DNA from 3 places in the Neobacillus sp. MER 74 genome. Region 1 is predicted to be linked to each of the others. Evidence: riboswitches for the same ligand, from Rfam matches in the RefSeq annotation. Region 1 holds a riboswitch; each other region holds the start of a gene.
What was found. A riboswitch is a leader RNA that binds a small molecule or an ion and turns the genes downstream of it on or off. The one in region 1 is predicted to bind glycine.
Positions count from the first base shown of each region.

Region 2: it holds a riboswitch for glycine, as region 1 does, so the genes downstream of both, M3610_RS00655 (amino acid permease) here and M3610_RS26230 (amino acid permease) in region 1, are expected to answer to the same signal.
Region 3: it holds a riboswitch for glycine, as region 1 does, so the genes downstream of both, gcvT (glycine cleavage system aminomethyltransferase GcvT) here and M3610_RS26230 (amino acid permease) in region 1, are expected to answer to the same signal.

Region 1 is NZ_JAMAUV010000036.1:9,173-13,691, reverse strand. Features, by position in the region: gene M3610_RS26240 (MFS transporter) at 1-534, opposite strand, end outside; gene M3610_RS26235 (hypothetical protein) at 785-1,138, opposite strand; gene M3610_RS26230 (amino acid permease) at 1,171-2,547, opposite strand; glycine riboswitch at 2,703-2,782, opposite strand; gene M3610_RS26225 (hypothetical protein) at 3,025-3,285, opposite strand; gene M3610_RS26220 (hypothetical protein) at 3,353-3,841, opposite strand; gene M3610_RS26215 (VCBS repeat-containing protein) at 3,880-4,519, opposite strand, start outside.
Region 2 is NZ_JAMAUV010000001.1:141,220-145,738, reverse strand. Features, by position in the region: gene M3610_RS00665 (electron transfer flavoprotein subunit alpha/FixB family protein) at 1-1,002, shown strand, start outside; gene M3610_RS00660 (GNAT family N-acetyltransferase) at 1,202-2,380, shown strand; glycine riboswitch at 2,557-2,658, shown strand; gene M3610_RS00655 (amino acid permease) at 3,001-4,389, shown strand.
Region 3 is NZ_JAMAUV010000002.1:293,001-297,519, forward strand. Features, by position in the region: gene gcvPB (aminomethyl-transferring glycine dehydrogenase subunit GcvPB) at 1-336, opposite strand, end outside; gene gcvPA (aminomethyl-transferring glycine dehydrogenase subunit GcvPA) at 329-1,675, opposite strand; gene gcvT (glycine cleavage system aminomethyltransferase GcvT) at 1,694-2,800, opposite strand; glycine riboswitch at 2,973-3,060, opposite strand; gene M3610_RS05840 (DEAD/DEAH box helicase) at 3,235-4,519, shown strand, end outside.

The DNA.
Region 1 (4,519 bases):
CTTTCTGACGATAAAGGCGAAGATAACCGGAACCAATCCGGTGAAAAACAATCCCCTCCAGCCCCATGAAGGAAGGATGATTGCACTAAGAAGAGCAGCAAGAATCACACCGTATTGAGCACCAACGCTGACATAAGAAGAAGCTCGTCCTTGTTTATTTTTTGGCCACGCTTCCGCTACAAGCGCCATACCGATCCCGTATTCCCCTCCTGCACCTAAGCCGGCAATAAATCGAAAGATGTAAACTTGTTCAATATTTTCGGCTAAGCCGGTTAATGCGGTACCGATAGCAAATAGTAGAATTGTGTAAGTAAAGATTTTAACTCTCCCAAATTTATCTGCTAATATACCGAAAATGACTCCCCCAGCTAGCATTCCTAGATTTGTAATAGAAGAAATGAGACCGCCTGCCACCATGTCAATATGAAACTGAGCAATAATCATTGACATGGCAAAGGAGATAAACATGATATCCATGCCCTCTAATGTTAACCCTGCAACTGATGCGACTACTGTTTTTCTGCGATAATCCATTTCTGTCGTTCTCCTTTCAAGCCTCTCTGGACTATGATTAAAAGATAGTTGGCAAAAATAAAATGCCCTTTCATCCAAAGGACAAAAGGGCATTCATATACGTAACAAAGTATATATGAATTTTACTTTCGCCTTTTTGGCCTCTCTGGACCAATTTAAAGGAATTTAATTTCATCTAATAGTATCACGATAATTTTCATGTGACAATAAGAAATAACTAGTATTTTCTTTTGGAAAGAAGGTCATCACATTATTCACTTCTATTAAATGATTCACTAAGATTCTTTAACGTGTAAAGTCTGCCAGTTAACAGAAATAATTCATCGTAACTATTTTTTACGTATTCCTCAATAATTTTGAGCCCTTCTTTAAATTGATCCACTAAATAATACGTATACTTTTCATCCCAATCAAACTTATTAATTCTAAACAATTCATCTGAAAGGATCTGAAACTTATACTCTTCAATAAGAAGTTTTATTTGAAACAATTTGTCTGGTGCAAACCTGTTGCTGTTTTTATTGATATGACTTTTTTGAACATATGTTATAAACCCATTGATATTTTCAGCAAGCAAATTCGCCTTTTGCATCTCAAACTTCATAACGCACACTCCTCACTATCGAAAAAACATTATTATGAAGAGTGTATGTTTTGAGACATCAGTCTGACACCCTTTTTCTTTTTTAATGAATATAAAATGAATAAAAGAATGAACCAAACAGGTGTTAATAATAAAGCGGTACGAGTTGCTTCGGCAAATAGCATAATAATAAGAATGAGTGCAAATAACGTTAGGACGACATAATTGATAAACGGTGTGAACGGTGCTTTAAAAATCGACTTTTCATGTAAATCAGGACGTGATTTCCGGTAGCGCAAATGACAAATTAATATGATGCTCCAAACCCAAATAAAACAAATCGCACTGATCGTTGTCACGATACCAAAGGCTTGTTCTGGAATCAGTTTACTTAAAAGAGCACCGGCTGATAGAACAAGAGTGGAAATAAATAATGCGTTACTTGGTACATGGTTTTTATTTAATTTAGCAAATTTAGCAGGTCCCTGTTTATGACCACTTAAATTAAACAATATTCGGCTGGTTGAAAATAATCCGCTGTTACACGCTGAAGCAGCTGATGTCAAGACAACAAAATTAATAATTCCTGCTGCAATTGGAATACCTACTAAGCTAAACGTCTTAACAAATGGACTATTAGCTGCATTCAGTTCTGTCCAAGGATTGATACATAAAAGAATGAAAAGGGCTCCCACATAGAAAAATAGAATTCGCAACGGGATTTTATTAATGGCAGATGGAATATTTTTTCGAGGATTAGATGTTTCCGCTGCGGAGACACCCACTAATTCAACACCTACAAATGCAAAAACAACCATTTGAAAAGACAAAAAGAAACCTGATATCCCATTTGGAAAAAGACCACCGTGTCCCCAGAGATTCTTGATTGAAACTGTTCCCGAATCGGTTTGAAATCCAATAACCAATAAAATGATTCCTATTACGATTAAAGCTAGAATGGTAATTACTTTGATGATTGCAAACCAAAACTCTAACTCTCCAAATAGCTTTACGGTTAGTAAATTTAATCCCAATAATACAATTAAGCAGATTAAAGCAGGTATCCATTGCGGAATATCGAACCAATATTGCACATATACCCCCACAGCAATAATATCAGCCATGGCGGTCATGATCCAACAAAACCAATACGTCCATCCTGTCACATAACCAGCCCACGGTCCAATGTACTCTTCCGCAAAATCCGTGAATGATTGATAGCCCGCATTCGATAATAGCAGTTCCCCAAGTGCCCTCATCACAAAAAAACAAGCAATACCAACGATTAAATAAGCAAATATGATAGATGGACCTGCTAACTGGATCGCTCTTCCTGAACCAAGAAATAAACCTGTACCAATCGTACCGCCAATCGCAATGAGTTGTACATGACGATCTTTTAAATCTCGTTTTAATTCTTGCTGTGCCATTTTCATTTCCTCCTTATTTTTGTAAAGTTCATGTTGTGAATTGATGAGCAAAAGGTTAAAAACCATAAAAAAAGAGACTGGATCAGCTCCAATCTCATGGTCATAAGAATAACAAATAATATTTATCACTCTTTTATCAGAATAACAAATAAAATACGTACTCTTCTGTCCTTTTGCCTGAGATTGTGAACCCTTCGGCGCCGCAGATTTCTGCGGTCTCTCCAGAAGCTGCTCCTGCTATAGTTTGACCCATAGCAATCATAGCTTGCTTATTATTTAATTTTGAATAGAAGAACCAAAGGTTCAAAATCCCCACTAAAAATTATTCAACCATCATCAAGTCTTAAGATTTACATTATTGTTAAATAATTTTTAATTTTAGTAGTATTCAATCACTTTGTCAATACATATTTTCGGGGCCCAGATTGGAGAACAAAAAATAAACCCACCTCATTCGTGAAGGGGTTCATTTTTTTCTTAATCTCCTAGGACCAAAAAATATTGAATATGATTGGCTGAGATGGGAGTGACCGCCATAATGCGATAACCGATACTTAGTAATTGTGACAAAGTTTCTGCACAATTTTGCCGTGGCGGCTCAATTGGAGCATGGTAACTTTTATAAAGATTTAAGAATTGATTATGGTTTGTACAATGGAGCAAGATCACATGTCTACCAGTCCATGCTTGACCAATCATTGTTTGTGGTTGACCTTGAATTTCCCTTTTATTTCTCATAATGTACACCCTCGTGGATTGATACTATAGATTTTGGAAAAAACCTTGTACAATGTTCTTACCATTCCTAACACAAAACGATAATTCTATAAGGTGTGATTTGGGCGGGGATACTTTTGGTGGCTGGTCCATAAATGACAATAAGATTCCTGTTCGCGGGGTTTCTTGTAAAGGGTTGCCCATTTGTTAAAAGTATTTGGGTATATGGAGATATATTTAATCGTAACCGTCCATCACTACTCTCTAATTCACTATTAAAGTAATCAACTTTTACATTCTGATATGGGCTATCTTTAACCATGACAAGCGCTGGATATTGTGGAGGGTAAATAAGAATAGCAGGTGCATTTCCGTCATAATAACCAGTCACGCGATCTCCTATAGCCACAATTGCATGGTCAACAAAATAAGTCGTTGATGACACCACGAAATTCACAATTGCTCCCGTGCCGTTTTCTACAGATATTAATTTATTACAGCCTTCTCCTGTACCATTTTGACCTACAAGGTCAGTAATCATGGTGACAGTTCCATGAAACGAAAAAAATTTAGTCATCCATTTACCTCCTAGCTGATAAAAAATGCAGCTCGACACTAGTACGTACTGCTTAACTTTGTTCCAAAAATCTCTGTTGCCAATGATGTGGATATAAATTGAGTTCCATTCCATGTTAAAAGGTTTTCGACATAACCTAATGTATCCGCATTAGATGTACCAATAATCCGTTGAAGAACGAGTAAATCATAATTTATTCCTTTTCCATTTGTAACAATGGGATATAACGCAGTTGCTGCAAGAACCTCGCCCTGAACTGGCTGTTTTAATTTTCCATTTTCATCATAGAGCTCAGATAGATAATCATAACCTTTGTAACTAATGTCTAGGGTGAAAAGCAAATCTAACGAAGGGCTTCCTACAGTCACTTTATAAAAATCCTCATAATTGACTTTGAATCTATAACTTTTATTATATTTTTCAACATCAAACAATAGCATAGGGATATTATTTCTATAGGAGTAAATATAGAAAATACCGTATCCTCCGCTTCCCCCCGTTTCAATACTTACCAAAATATCCAATATATTATCATTAGAAAAATCCCCGAGAAAAAGCTGAGCATTATATCCAGTATTATTTTGAAGATTAATAGATGAAATCCGTTTCGAACGCCCGTCTTGAATGACGAGTGTAATTTGATCAGCAAAGACTTCAGTTTCACCGTTTTTTCTTCCA
Region 2 (4,519 bases), on a different contig from region 1:
TTTATTGAACAAAAGGATGGTGTAGTTGCTTCCGTATCCCTAGAACTACTGGGTGCCGGTAGGAAGTTGGCAGACAAGCGGGGAGTGGAATTGGCCGGTATTCTAATCGGGGAAAATGTTAAACAATTAACAAAGACCATTTTTGAATATGGAGCCGATACCGTGTATGTATATGATCAACCTATCTTTAAACATTACCGGACTGAAACTTTCATGAAGGCGCTGCTGGAGTGTGCTGACAAATATAAACCAGAAATTATTCTCTACGGGGCCACCTCAACAGGAAAAGACCTGGCAAGTGCTGTTGCCACCGATCTTCCGACAGGTTTGACAGCGGATACAACGGAACTTGATGTGGAAGAGGAAACCGGTTTACTACTGGCGAGCAGACCGGCTTTTGGCGGAAATATAATGGCGACTATTTTATGTAAAAAATACCGGCCGCAAATGGCGACAGTACGCGCTAAAGTCATGAAGGCACTGGACCCGGTGCCGGGGAGAAGCGGCAAGATTGTTGAGGAAACTATACCCCTGAAGGAAGAAGATATTCGGACAAAGGTCTTGGAAATTGTAAAGGAAACAGTAAAGAAAGTTCGAATCGACGAAGCGGACATTATTGTTGCAGGTGGGAAAGGATTAGGGAGCTTCGAAGGATTTCAGATCATCCACCAATTGGCTGAAACGCTTGGAGGAGCGGTTGGTGCAAGCAGAGATGTAGTAGAAGCGGGTTGGATCGACCATGCTCATCAAGTGGGGCAAACCGGTGTAACGGTAACACCAAAAATATATTTTGCAATTGGAATCTCCGGAGCAATTCAACATATTGTGGGAATGAAAAACTCCGGGTTAATTATTGCCATAAATAAGGACAAAGAGGCTCCCATTTTTCAGAATTGCCATTATGGAATTGTGGGCGATGCCTTCGAAATCGTTCCTATTCTAATCGAGCAGTTTAAAAATGCTTTAACTAGAGAAAAGGTAAGCCAAACCAGAGAAGTTTAATCCAATGATGTCAGGGCAGCCTCGTGTGCTTGTTGGGAAACCCAATGAAGCAAACGAGGCTTTTTTAGAAGAAATTGATTTTTATAGTTGAAGTAAAGATCGTATCTGATTTCCAAATATTGTTGGAAAAATAAGCATATTGTTTTATCATTAAAATCATAAATATACTAACGTCGAGGAATGAAGGGGATTGTGTTAAATGCAGGTTAGAGAAATTATCGAGAATGAATATTTAGAAGCAATGAAACTATCAATGTATGCTTTTCAATATAAGATCCCGGAAGTTGATATACCGGCTAGAAAAGAATCAATAAAAAGTCATACTATTCTAGGAATATGGGACGATGAGAACATACTGGCTGCCAAACTTCATATTATTCCACTCACCATATTCATGGGGGATGCTGAATGGAAAATGGGTGGGGTTGCAGGAGTTGCTACATACCCTGAATTTAGAAGAAACGGTTATGTAAACGCACTTATTATCGAGTCCTTAAAGCATATGCGAAACAATAATCAGATTGTATCGCTGTTACACCCATTTGATATCTCTTTTTACCGGAAATATGGTTGGGAGGTTTTAAGTGAACAGAAGAAATTAACGTTTGAAAAAGTAAACCTTAAGTTCCTTGAAACGCAGACAGGTTTTATAAAGAGATATTCCAAAGAGTCCCATAATGAGGAGATTGAAATGATTTACCAGCAATTTTCCACGCAACATACCGGAATGTTAAAACGCGATACAAATTGGTGGAAAAAACACGTTTATAATGAGGATTCGCAGCTTGCTGTATATTACCATTCCTCGAACGAGGCAAAGGGCTATCTTCTGTACCAGGTGAAGGATAGAAAAATGGAGGTGGAGGAGCTGGTTGCTCTTGACCACGATGCGAGAAAAGGGCTATGGAATTTTATCTGCCAGCATGACTCCATGGTTGAAACAGTTACTATGACTCTTGCAACTCACGATCCATTTCCTTATTTTCTGCCCCAGCCAAAGGTGAAAAATGAGTTAGCTCTCTATTTTATGGCAAGGGTTATCGACGCTGAAGCATGTTTACTGAAATTTCCGTTCCTACAAGAAAATGAGCCACTGTTCCTCCATCTTGAAGATACACATGCACCATGGAATAATGGGAGTTATCTGCTAGGAAAGGGAGAAATCAGGGTGTTTAAAGATAAAACGGGAAGTCAGTGTGTTCATCCTCCCAAAAAAGGGATTCAATTAAGTATTAATTCTCTTTCAGCGATTCTATTCGGGTACAAGAGACCGATGGACCTTTTTGAAATGGGATATTTGAAAGGTTCCAAGACTGAGATTGATCTATTCGAAAAAAAGATTCCAGCGATGAAATCGTCATTTTTTGATTTCTTTTAACTTAACGCCAATAAAAATATTCATTCAGGCCCTACCTTTTGTTAGGGCTATTTTTTGTTATTCAAAAAAAGAAAATTCTAAATTTTATTTATTATTTGATTGACAATGGAATATGTCTATGAGAATATAGCGTTGTGAATACGCTTTCAATTTTTAGATAATTTAATAGTTTACGATTGATTGTATTGGGAGAGAGTGACGAATGTCGCCGCCGACGGAGCAAGTTCCATAAAATCCTTGGAATTAATCTCTCAGGTAAAAAGAACCATTACATGACGTAGCTCTGGAGAGTGCATATTTCTGTATATGCCACCAAAGGGGATCCGCTTTTATGCGGAACAAACTTTCAGGTAAAAGGACAGAGAAGGTGAAACATTGCCTTCTTCTGTCCTTTTTTTGTTGCAAAAATTAACAAAATAATTATTAATCACTACTAAACCCTACATTAGCAATAGCCATATAAAGTGAAGATCATCAAAAACACTTCTTAAATGGCTTTTTTATAACTTTTTTTCTACTGATTAAGGAATTAACTCATTTTTAAAATAAGGAGGATAAAGAATTTTAATCGGATGGGACTGACCTTTTTCAAAATAAAAAAGTAGAGGGTGGGAATTCATATGCAGGAACAGAAATTGGATAGAGGCCTAAAAAATAGGCACGTACAATTAATCGCTATTGGTGGAGCAATCGGAACAGGATTATTTCTAGGTGCCGGAAAATCTATACATTTAGCTGGTCCATCAATATTATTTGCTTACTTAATTACAGGTGTAATTTGCTTTTTGATCATGCGGGCACTTGGGGAACTGCTCTTAACCAATTTGAACTATCATTCTTTTGTTGACTTTGTAAGAGACTATTTAGGTAATATGGCAGCTTTTATCACAGGATGGACCTACTGGTTTTGCTGGATATCAATTGCAATGGCAGACTTAACAGCAGTTGGTCTTTATACCCAATATTGGTTTCCTTCTGTACCACAGTGGATGCCAGGATTAATTGCGCTTGTCATCTTGCTAGTTATGAACCTCGCTACTGTCAAACTTTTCGGCGAAATGGAATTCTGGTTCGCATTAATTAAAGTCATCGCGATACTGGCACTCATTGTCATCGGTGTGTTCATGATTATTAAAGGCTTTTCTACCAATGCAGGAGCATCCAGTTTCACGAATTTATGGAGCCATGACGGCTGGTTTCCAAATGGCATAAATGGGTTTATTCTCTCATTCCAGATGGTTGTGTTTGCGTTTGTTGGCATAGAACTAGTAGGACTTACAGCAGGTGAAACCGAAAACCCAGAAAAAGTAATACCAAAGGCCATCAATAATATTCCTATTCGAGTTTTAATTTTCTACGTTGGAGCCCTTATTGTCATCATGAGTATTTATCCATGGAACGCGATAAATCCTGCGAAAAGCCCATTTGTTCAAGTCTTCGTGGCGGTTGGAATCGCTGCAGCTGCTGGTATTGTCAATTTTGTCGTTCTAACTTCCGCGGCTTCGGCATGTAACAGTGCCATCTTTAGTACAAGCCGGATGGTATACTCACTTGCCAGAGATAAAAATGCACCTGTACCATTTACAAAACTTACTTCCCGTAAAGTACCTTCAAATGCATTGCTCTTTTCAACTGTGGTCATTTTAATTGCCGTTGTGTTGAACTATGTTATGCCAGAAGGAGTATTTACCCTAATAACAAGTATTTCTACCGTATGTTTCATCTTTATTTGGGGTATTACAATTATCAGCCATTTGAAATACCGAAAAACAAGACCAGATCTAGCAAAAATAAACAAATTTAAATTGCCGCTTTATCCATTTTCTAATTACTTGATCCTAGCTTTTCTAGCATTTGTTCTGGTTGTGCTTGCACTTGCAGAAGATACTCGCGTTGCCTTGTTTGTAACTCCAGTTTGGTTTATTTTACTAATTGCCATCTATAAGATGCGGAATATGAAGGCAAACTATGCAGATCAAGTCAATCAGGAAAAGATAGCAGAAAATTAATACCTAACTCAAAAATGTCTTATGATCCATTTTTGATACCGTTTTCAAAAAAAGCTTGACTTGGTTTCCAGTAACAATTATTCTGAAAATAATAAAAAAATAGAGCGGATGACGGTTGTGGGAGAGTGCA
Region 3 (4,519 bases), on a different contig from region 1:
ACCTTGTACAGAACTTTCATCTTGCAGCGGATGGACATGTGCAAAGCCGTTAAAGCGTGCTACATTTTCATTAATTTTTGGATTATATTTCATTGTACAAGAGCCGAGTGGATAAAATCCTGAATCAACACCATGATTTCTTTTTGATAGTGCCGTGTAGTGGCGCATAATATCAAGTTCTGAAACCTCAGGAAGTTCTGGCTCTTCCGTACGAATATAACCATCAGGAAGAAGTCCATTGAGATCTAGCTCTGGTACATCCATTTCTGGCAGACTATAACCGATGCGGCCTGGTGTGCTAAGTTCAAAAATGAGTGCCTGGTCTTGATTATGCATGGAAATCCCCCAATTCTTTCACTAGAGTATCAATTTCTTCCTTCGAGCGTTGTTCTGTTACAGCAATCAGCATATGGTTAACAAGATCTGGATAATCACGACCCAAATCATAGCCGCCAATAATTCCTTTTTGTAAAAGCTGTTGATTAATTTCTTTGACAGGTTTATTTAATTTTACAACGAATTCGTTGAATGAATGACCATCATATACCACTTCAAAGCCAGCTTCCTTAAATGCATTTTTTGCATAATGAGCCTTTTGTAAGTTGGCAGCCGCCATCTCATGTACACCCTTTTTACCTAAAGCTGTCATTGCCACAGATGCTGCAAGGGCATTTAAAGCTTGGTTGGAACAAATATTTGATGTCGCCTTATCACGACGGATATGCTGTTCACGAGCTTGCAAGGTTAAAACAAACCCACGACGGCCTTGGTCATCTGTCGTCTGTCCAACAAGACGTCCAGGAACTTTTCTCATTAATTTAGTAGTAACTGCGAAATATCCGCAGTGAGGTCCGCCAAATGCTGTTGGAATACCAAACGGCTGGGCATCACCAATCACTATGTCGGCACCAAATTTGCCTGGTGGTGTTAACACCCCAAGGGATAATGGATTGCTTGAAACTACAAACATGGACTTGTTTGCGTGGATAATTTCTTCCAGCTCTTTTAAAGGCTCGATTCGGCCAAAGAAGTTTGGATATTGGACAATAACAGCTGCAACATCCTCATTTACGAGCCCTTTTAATGCTTCTAGATCCGTAACTCCATCTTTCACAGGTACTTCGACCACATTGAGGTACTGACCCTTTGCATATGTTTTAAGAACATCGCGTGCTTCAGGATGTACGGCACTAGAGACTATAATTGTTTTTCTTTTTGTATGGCCCGCACTAAGCATTGCTGCTTCAGCAAGTGCTGTTCCGCCATCATACATAGAGGAATTGGCCACATCCATGCCAGTTAATTCACAAATCATCGTTTGAAATTCAAAGATTGCTTGAAGTTCACCTTGAGATATTTCTGGTTGATATGGTGTATAAGCTGTATAAAATTCTGATCTAGAAATAACATGGTCGACAATAACAGGCATGTAATGGTCATATACACCTGCACCAATAAAAGAAACATTTCTTTTTAGGTCAGCGTTCCTGCTAGCCATATTAAACAGTTCTTTCATTAAGGCTGTTTCAGACTTAGCTGCTTTGATATTGTATTCACCCTTAAATCTTACTTTTTCAGGGATATCGCTAAACAGTTCATCAATAGAGGAAACACCAATTGCCTCGAGCATAGCATTCTTATCTTGTTCAGTCATAGGTAAATAGCGATGTTTCATAAAACTAACTCCCTTCTGTTATTTCTTTTCTCTTTTATAAAAAGGTGTTGGAACGACAGTAGCCTTTAAGCGTTTACCGCGAATCTCCACTTCAACAACGGATTCAAGGCCTGTAAATTCCGAATTAATTAGAGCAAGACCAATATTTTTCTTTAAAGTTCGTGATTGAGTGCCTGTTGTAACCTCACCAATTAACTGATCCCCACTATATACTGGGTATCCATGACGTGGAATCCCACGATCAATCATTTCAATTCCTACCAATTTTCTTGGTAAGCCCTTTTCCTTTTGTTGGATTAATGCTTCTTTCCCAATAAAATCAACTTCCTTGGATAATTTCACGGCAAAGCCAATCCCTGCTTCTAGTGGTGAAATTTCTGCAGAAAGTTCTTGGCCATAAAGTGCTAATACTGCTTCAAAACGCAGTGTATCGCGGGCACCTAATCCAACAGGAATTACTCCGTCTTCCTTACCTGCTGCTAAAATATCTTTCCAAAGATCAACTGCATCCTCTGCATCACAATATACTTCAAAACCGTCTTCACCGGTATATCCTGTTCTTGATACTAAGGATTTTTTCCCATTAAGGATTACTTCTTGCTGGAATTTGAAAAAACCAATCCCACTCAAATCCGTATTCCCAGCGAGCTTTTGCAGTACTTTTTCTGCAAGTGGTCCTTGAAGGGCAAGCTGCGCTGTTTTTTCTGATAAGTTTTCTAAAGTAACATCTCCAGTTACATGGTCTTCAAGCCACTTATAATCTTTTTCAATATTTGATGCATTAACAACTAACAGGTAATGATTGTCCTCAATTTTATATACAAGCAGGTCATCGACAGTACCGCCATTTTCATAACACATGGCCGTGTACTGGGCACCGCCATTTTTAATTTTTGAAATGTCATTTGTCATCATTTTTTGTAAAAAATCCAAGCTATTCTTGCCTTTTACTTCCACTTCACCCATATGGGAAACATCAAATAATCCTGCACGTGTGCGAACAGCTTCATGCTCTTCTTTAATGCTGGAAAATTGAACTGGCAGCTCCCAACCACCGAAATCAATGGTTTTTCCTCCCCATTCCTTATACACATCAAAAAGCGGAGTTCGTTTTAATTCAGACATTCTTAATCCCCCTTCAATCTTTGGCACATACTATTCTTAGGATAACCATAAAAAAGGACAGAAACCTCCCATGTAAAATTAGGAAGGTCTCTGTCCTTGCACCTGAAAGTTTACCTTTAAAGGCTTTCCCCTTTGGTGGCTGTAAATGTCTAATCAGCACTCTCCAGAGCTGCGTCAAACAAGAGTTCTTTTGCCTGAGAGATTCACATTTCTGCTTGCTCCTTCGGCGCTACAAAGGTAGTCTCTCCCCTTGTTATCATTCGCATTATAATATTATCCAAATTGGTCATACTAATTATACTTATAAAATAAATTACTTTATTAAAATATTTAAAACATTCAAGACTATAATCATCCTACCATTAAAATAATACATTGGGCAATAATTTTATTTGAAAGAATAAAGCTGGAAATTGAAAAAAGGAGTTGACACCATGTCGATCGAAATTGAATTTGATTCCTCCTGGAAGGATGATTTTTTACATAGAATCGATAACGATGGTCCATGGGGGAATTGGGAGCTTTTTAAACTAGCAATTGGAGTAGAAAAACATCTCGTTGTTCCTGATTTCAACGGTTTATTGGCACCAAGTCATTTATCTAATTTAACCCCGCTTCCACACCAGCTCGAAACAGCGAAACAAGTAATTGAAAATATGAACGGAAAAGCTATCCTTGCTGATGAAGTTGGGCTCGGAAAAACAATTGAAGCTGGATTAATTCTAAAAGAATATATGATACGCGGATTGGTGAAAAAGGTATTAATCCTTGTCCCTGCTTCTTTAGTTACACAGTGGTCGACCGAGCTAAATAGCAAATTTTTCATTCCTGCTATATCACAAAGAAAAAGCTATGTGTGGGAACAGTGCGATGTCGTCGTATCCTCGATTGATACAGCAAAACGTAATCCACATCGCGACATTATCTACCAACAAGACTATGATCTCATCATCATTGATGAAGCACATAAACTAAAAAATAACAAAACAAAAAACTACGAATTTGTTCAAAATCTGAAAAAGAAATTTTGTTTATTGTTGACGGCAACACCGATTCAGAACCGAGTCGAGGAAATTTTTAATCTGGTTTCGTTATTAAAACCAGGACATTTAGGGAGCGAAACGGCATTCTATGAAAAATACAAGCGTGATGCACGATCCTTAAATGATGATGAACATTTAAAAGAATTAGTAAACAAGGTCATGATTCGGAACAGGCGGGCAGATACAGGAATCGAATGGACAAAACGGCATGTTGAGACGATTCCAATTGAATGTACCCCTGAGGAGAAAGATCTTTACGAGTCAATTACAGACTTAAAAGGCGAAGGGAATTGGGTACAAACTAGTTCATTCTCAGTCATGACGTTGCAGCGTGAGGCATGCAGCAGCAGAGAGGCCGTTTTTTATACATTAAAGAATATGCTGCAAAAAAAGGAAAATCCAACTCCAGCTTTCGAAGAACAAATTCAATATTTAATGAAAAAGGTCGAAGCTGTTCAGAAAAATTCCAAAGCGGAAAAAGCATTAGAGTTAATTCAAAAGGTAAATGATAAAGTGATTATTTTCACAGAATATCGAGCCACTCAAATGTACTTACAATGGTATTTAAAACAGCATGGAATAACATCTGTCCCTTTTCGCGGCGGGTTTAAGCGCGGGAAAAAGGACTGGATGAGAGAATTATTTCAAAAGCATGCACAAGTTCTAATTGCGACAG